DNA from 2 places in the Streptomyces sp. PKA51 genome. Region 1 is predicted to be linked to the other one. Evidence: riboswitches for the same ligand, from Rfam matches in the RefSeq annotation. Region 1 holds a riboswitch; the other holds the start of a gene.
What was found. A riboswitch is a leader RNA that binds a small molecule or an ion and turns the genes downstream of it on or off. The one in region 1 is predicted to bind glycine.

Region 1 (3,400 bases):
GGCCGTGTGTTGCCACCAAGCTTACGAGTACAGGTCGCGGTCGTAGAACGGACGCAGCTTCTCCCGCATCCAGTGCCCCACCGGGTCGTCCGCCACGTCCAGGAACACCAGCTGCACCGGCCATGCCACGGGAGCCGTGGCCAGTGCCCGGCCCACCGCCTCCATCGCGGCGCCCCGGCTGCCGGGATCCGGAAGATCCAGCTCCACCCCGATGAACAGCGCCGGATCGGCACCCTCCACGCTCGCCAGCGCACGGCGCGCGGTCCGCACCGGACCCGCGGCCGCCAGCTCCAGGCCCGCCGCCGCCAGGAACGCCGTCGGCTCCTCCTGCCAGTCCGGCTCGAACAACCGCACCCGGCCGCCCGTGGGATCCCCCTCCCACGCCGCCCGCCCCACCCTGCACAACTGTGCGACGGCCGGCGGCGGCAACGGCACCCCCACCGTGCCCTCCGGATTCACCACGATGCCGACCTGCGGAGGCAGCCCCCGCGCGAACTCCACGGCCGGAGCCACCGCGAACGCCATGGCCGGCCCGGCCACGGCGAGGAACTGCTCGTGCGAACTGAACACCGGCACGAACGCGGCCCCGTCCAGCTCGATCGCCGGCAGATCCAGATCCGCGCTCTGCGGCCCCCCGCCCTTGGGCAGCGGCACCCACACACTGCTGCGGCCGAGCACGTCGAGGATGCGCGGGGCGGCGTCGGGGACGCCGACGGAGGCGGCGAGGACTTCCTCGAGTTCATTGGCGGGCCAGGCGCAGTTGCTCACGCTCCCGCACCTTAACGGCTGCGCCTGGGCCGTGGTACGGGGGGTGGGCCGCACCCGGGGCTCCGCCCAGGCGGCACTACGGCGCCCCGTAGGGGCGCGGGGAACTGCGCGCTCGGCCACCGACGGCCTGCAGCCGAGCACGGCACTCCGCCTGCGGGCGCGTCGTGGCTTGTCGCGCAGTTCCCCGCGCCCCTACGGGGCGCTGCAGGCGAACGTCAGCTTCTGCAGCGCGTCCGCGGCCCCGCGGTCCAGGAGGGTCGCCGACGCGGCGCCGCGGGGCATGCGGCCGGCCTCCGCATCGGTCACCAGCCGCCGCATCGCCCGCCGGTGGCGGGCGAACGAGCGCGGCGGCACGCCGCGGCCGCGGGCCCGCTGGCCCGCCCGCGCCTGCGCCGCGTCCACGACCAGCATCACCACGTGCAGCCGCCGCCCCCGCCGCCGCGCCTCGCGCGCCAGCCACCACCGCACCCAGCCCCACTGCCCGCAGTCGTGCACGACGACGCTGTGCCCGGTGCGCAGGGCGCGCCACAGGGCGGCGTAGTGCGCGAGCCGGGCGGCCGGCCGGTAGGCGGCGTACGGCAGCCGGCGGGGTACGCGGCGTTCGATGCGGCGGCGGGTGTCCTGGGAGTCCACGCGGTGCACGCCGGGCCCGACCACGCGCCGCATCAGGGTGGACTTGCCGGCTCCGGGCAGCCCGGAGACGACGACCAGGTCCCCGGCCCGGTAGCGCAGCTCCTCGACCGTCCCGCCGCGCAGGTCGACCACGCCCGCCACTCCCCCCGTACGCACCGTGACCGTCGCCCCCTCCTTTCGTACGCAAAGGAAAGGTAATCCAAATCGGGACCTGGTGGGCGGTCCGTCGCACGGCCGTACGTGCAATGATGTGCGCGCCAAGCGCCATCGGCACGCTCGACAATCGCACGACCAACTGCATATTGGCCGCTCGAATCCGCGCGGGAGAGTCCTGGTGGGCGCATTGCGCCGTGCACCGGGCGCCGAAGGAGCAAGTTCCTCCCTTGAATCTCTCAGGCCCCGATACCGCGAGGGTGAGGCAGATCTGAAAAGCGGGCCGCCCCGGCGGTCCCACCCAAGGTGCAAGCCGGGCTCTCCCAAGGGGCTCCCGGTGAACCTCTCAGGTTCCGATGACAGATGGGGAGGCCCCGATTCCTCGGTACCTCCGTGACTTCTTGCCCGGGAGCCTGACCATGACGACCGACGCCCCCCGCCGTACCGCCCTGGACGCGCTGCACCGCGCGCTCGGCGCGACCATGACCGACTTCGCGGGCTGGGACATGCCGCTGCGCTACGGCAGCGAGCGCGACGAGCACGTGGCGGTGCGCACCCGCGCCGGCCTGTTCGACCTCTCGCACATGGGCGAGATCACCCTCACGGGTGCCGAGGCCGGCCGGGCCCTGGACTTCGCCCTCGTCGGCAACATCTCCGCGCTGGCCGTCGGCCGGGCCCGCTACACGATGATCTGCAACGCCGACGGCGGCATCGTGGACGACCTGATCGTCTACCGCCTGGCCGAGCAGGAGTTCATGGTCGTCGCCAACGCCTCGAACGCGCAGGTCGTGCTGGACGCGCTGACCGAGCGGGCCGCCGGTTTCGACGCGGTCGTGCGTGACGACCGCGACGCCTACGCGCTGATCGCGATCCAGGGCCCGGCCTCCCCGGCGATCCTGAAGTCGGTCACGGACGCCGACCTGGACGGGCTGAAGTACTACGCGGGCCTGCCGGGCACCGTCGCCGGCGTCCCGGCGCTGATCGCCCGCACCGGCTACACGGGCGAGGACGGCTTCGAGCTGTTCGTGGCCCCGGGCGACGCCGAGAAGCTGTGGCAGGCGCTGACCGAGGCGGGCGCGGACGCGGGCCTGGTGCCGTGCGGGCTGTCCTGCCGGGACACCCTGCGCCTGGAGGCGGGCATGCCGCTGTACGGGCACGAGCTGACCACCTCGCTGACCCCCTTCGACGCGGGCCTGGGCCGCGTGGTGAAGTTCGACAAGGCGGGCGACTTCGTGGGCCGCGAGGCGCTGGCCGCCGCTGCCGAGCGCGCCGAGAGCGCGCCGCCGCGCAAGCTGGTGGGCCTGATCGCCGCCGGCCGCCGGGTGCCGCGCGCCGGCTTCGCCGTCGTGGCGGGCGGCGAGGTCGTCGGCGAGGTCACCTCCGGCGCCCCCTCCCCCACGCTCGGCAAGCCGATCGCGATGGCGTACGTCGACGTGGCCCACGCCGCCCCGGGTACGGAAGGGGTGTCCGTGGACATTCGCGGCACCCATGAGCCGTACGAGGTCGTGGCGCTCCCCTTCTACAAGCGGGAACGCTGAGACCCTCTCATCTCACCTGTCAAGACCCCTTGCACAAGCACTCACGCGCGTACAGGAGAATCTAGCCATGAGCAACCCCCAGCAGCTCCGTTACTCCAAGGAGCACGAGTGGCTCTCGGCCGCCGACGAGAACGGCGTGGCGACGGTCGGCATCACCGAATTCGCGGCCAACGCGCTCGGTGACGTCGTCTACGCCCAGCTCCCGGCGGTCGGGGACACCGTCACCGCGGGCGAGACCTGTGGCGAACTGGAGTCGACGAAGTCGGTCAGCGACCTGTACTCCCCGGTCACCGGCGAGGTCGTCGCGG
Region 2 (3,400 bases), on a different contig from region 1:
CGCCGTGCGTGGACGGGTAGGTGATCATCAGCACGGCGAGCTCGTCGCGGTACTGCTCGATCTTGGCGCGCAGGTCCTCGACGTCGATCTCGCCGTCGTCGGCGGTGCGGACGACCACGACCTTCATACCGGCCATCACGGCGCTGGCGGCGTTGGTGCCGTGCGCGGAGGACGGGATGAGGCAGACGGTGCGCTGCGTGTCGCCGTTGGCGCGGTGGTAGGCGCGCACGGCCAGCAGGCCCGCGAGCTCGCCCTGGGAGCCGGCGTTGGGCTGCAGGGAGACCTTGTCGTAGCCGGTGACCTCGGCCAGGCGCTCCTCGAGCTCGGTGATCAGGGTGCGGTAGCCCGCGGCCTGCTCGACCGGCGCGAAGGGGTGCAGCGCACCGAACTCCGGCCAGGTGACCGGCTCCATCTCGGTGGTCGCATTCAGCTTCATGGTGCACGAGCCCAGCGGGATCATGCCGCGGTCCAGCGCGTAGTCCCGGTCGGCGAGGCGGCGCAGGTAGCGCAGCATCGCGGTCTCGGAGCGGTGCTGGTGGAAGACGGGGTGCGCGAGGTACTCGTCGGTGCGCAGCAGGCCCTCGGGCAGGGCGTCGGCCACGACCGCGTCCAGCTGCTCGACGTCGGCGTCGACGCCGAACGCGGCCCACACGGCGGCGAGCTGCTCGCGGGTGGTGGTCTCGTCGCAGGCGATGCCGACCCGGTCGGCGTCCGTCAGGCGCAGGTTGACGCCGCGCTCGCGGGCGGCCTCGACGACGGCCGCGGCCCGGCCGGGCACCTTCGCGGTGAGCGTGTCGAAGTACGCGCCGTGCTCCAGCTCGACGCCGCCGGCGCGCAGGCCCTCGGCGAGGATCGCGGCGTAGCGGTGGGTGCGGCGGGCGATGGCGGCCAGGCCCTCGGGGCCGTGGTAGACCGCGTACATGCCGGCCATCACCGCGAGCAGCACCTGGGCGGTGCAGATGTTGCTGGTGGCCTTCTCCCGCCGGATGTGCTGCTCGCGGGTCTGCAGGGCCAGGCGGTAGGCCTTGTTGCCGTCGGCGTCGACGGAGACGCCGACGAGGCGGCCGGGCAGGCTGCGGGCGTAGGCGTCGCGCACGGCCATGTAGCCGGCGTGCGGGCCGCCGAAGCCCATGGGCACGCCGAAGCGCTGGGTGGTGCCCACCGCGATGTCGGCACCGAGCTCGCCGGGCGAGGTGAGCAGGGTCAGGGCGAGCAGGTCGGCCGCGACGGTGACGATCGCGCCGAGCTCGTGGGCCTGCTCGACGACCGGGCGCAGGTCGCGCACGGCACCGGAGGCGCCGGGGTACTGCAGCAGCACGCCGAAGACGCCGCGCTCGGCGATCTCCTCGGGAATGCCGGCCGACAGGTCGGCGACCACGACCTCCACGCCGGTGGGCTCGGCGCGGGTCTCGATGACGGCGATCGTCTGCGGCAGGGTGTCGGCGTCGACCAGGTAGACACCCTTCTTGACCTTGCCCACGCGCCGGGACAGGGACATGGCCTCGGCGGCGGCCGTGCCCTCGTCCAGGAGCGAGGCGCCGGAGGTCGGCAGCCCCGTCAGGTCGGCGACGACGGTCTGGAAGTTGAGCAGCGCCTCCAGGCGGCCCTGCGAGATCTCCGGCTGGTACGGCGTGTACGCCGTGTACCAGGCGGGGTTCTCCATGACGTTGCGCAGGATCACCGGCGGGGTGAACGTGCCGTGGTACCCCAGGCCGATCATCGGCGCCAGGACCTGGTTGCGCCCGGCGAGCTCGCGCAGCTCCGCGAGCACCTCCGCCTCGCTGCGGGCGGCGGGCAGCGCGAGCGCCTCGGCGCTCTTGATCACTTCCGGTACGGCGGCGGCGGTCAGCTCGTCGAGGGAGCCGTAGCCGACCTGGGCGAGCATCTTGGCCTGGGCCTCGGCGTCCGGACCTATGTGCCGGCGCTCGAAGGGGGTGCTCCGCTCCAGGTCGGAAAGGGAGCTGCGGTGGGCTGTCATCTGCGGAGGCCTCCTGGTCACTGCGACCTGCGAGGGGTACCACGGCGCGGGTACCCGGACGGCCTCCCCCTCTGTCATCTCAACCTGAGAGCTTCACCGGGCCGCGCATGCGGACCGGCTTTCACCGTCGGTGAGGAGGGGCTTCGGCGTGGTGCCTGACCTGGGCCCGCCCTGCTTTCCAGAGTGACCTCTTCCGTGCGGTACCGGGTGCCTGAGAGATTCCGGGGAGGAGTTGCTCCTTCGGCGCCCCCGCCGGCTCGCGACGAAGGACTCTCCCGCACGGGTTCTGCGGCCAATCGTCAGCCTACCAGCGCGCCTTTCCGGGCGGATCTCCCGAGTGGCCCGTTCCTGCTTTGTGGCTTTTCGTGGGTCTGGGGGCCGCGGAACGCCAGGGAGGAACCGTGCAGACCGACATCGACCCCAGGAGCCTGATCGGCCGCAGGGCCTTCGACCGGGCCGGCACGCGCATCGGCACCGTCGACGAGGTGTACCTCGACGACGTGACCGGCGCACCGGAGTGGGCGGCGGTGCGCACGGGCTTCTTCGGCCGCGACGCGTTCGTCCCCCTGGAGGTGAGCTCGGTGGAGGAGGACGGCCTGCGCGTCCCCTTCGACCGCGCCCTGATCCGCCGCTCCCCCGGCTTCGGCGTGGGCCGCCACCTGTCGCCCCAACAGGAACTCCAGCTCTACCGCCACTACGGCCTGCCCCTGCCGGGCGCGGAAACGGCGCGGCCCGCCGATGCCGACCCACCGACCGCCCCGTAGAGGCGTAGGGACGCGGGGAACTGCGCGATCGGCCACCGGCGGCCCGCAGCCGACGCACCGCCTCCGGACCCCGTCTGCGGGCGCGTCGTGGCTGATCGCGCAGTTCCCCGCGCCCCTACGGGGCGCTCTACGCAGCCGCCGGTCCGCCGGCCTCGGGAGCCGGGGGCGCGTCCGGATCGGGAGGGATCAGCGGGAGGGGGTCGGACGGTTCCAGATCGGGGTCGTCCACGCTGAGCGTACGGACGCGGCCCGGGCCGGACCACGGCGTCTCGAAGCGGACCGTGACGCGGCCCAGACCGCTGCCCTGGACCCAGCCGGGGCCGTACTCCGCGTGGTGCACGTCGACGCCGGGCGACCAGCGCCTCGGGGCGGGCGGCGCCTCGGTCGGTGAGGGCGGCGCAGCGGCCTCGGGCGCCTCCGGCGCCGTCCGCGTGGCGCTCGCGGCCTGGGCGAAGAGGTCCTCCTGGGTGTAGTCGGCGAGCCCGGAGACGCCGACGCCCAGCAGGCGCACGCCCGCCGTGGTGTCGACCCCGTCGAGCAGCCGGGCGGCCGCCTCGCGCACGACGGCCACGTCGTCCGTGGGGCCGCGCAGGGTCTCGGAGCGGGTCAGCGTGGAGAAGTCGTAGCTGCGGACCTTGATGACGACCGTGCGCCCGGA

Region 2: another riboswitch for glycine. It lies ahead of gcvP (aminomethyl-transferring glycine dehydrogenase); the one in region 1 lies ahead of gcvT (glycine cleavage system aminomethyltransferase GcvT).

The regions. Positions count from the first base shown of each region.
Region 1 covers NZ_BAAJPZ010000024.1:30,140-33,539, reverse strand. The annotation lists gene AC27L3_RS26105 (enhanced serine sensitivity protein SseB) at 22-768, opposite strand; gene AC27L3_RS26100 (AAA family ATPase) at 961-1,533, opposite strand; glycine riboswitch at 1,713-1,819, shown strand; gene gcvT (glycine cleavage system aminomethyltransferase GcvT) at 1,974-3,092, shown strand; gene gcvH (glycine cleavage system protein GcvH) at 3,160-3,400, shown strand, end outside.
Region 2 covers NZ_BAAJPZ010000041.1:9,643-13,042, reverse strand. The annotation lists gene gcvP (aminomethyl-transferring glycine dehydrogenase) at 1-1,978, opposite strand, end outside; glycine riboswitch at 2,167-2,266, opposite strand; gene AC27L3_RS29230 (PRC-barrel domain-containing protein) at 2,380-2,742, shown strand; gene AC27L3_RS29225 (DNA polymerase IV) at 2,870-3,400, opposite strand, start outside.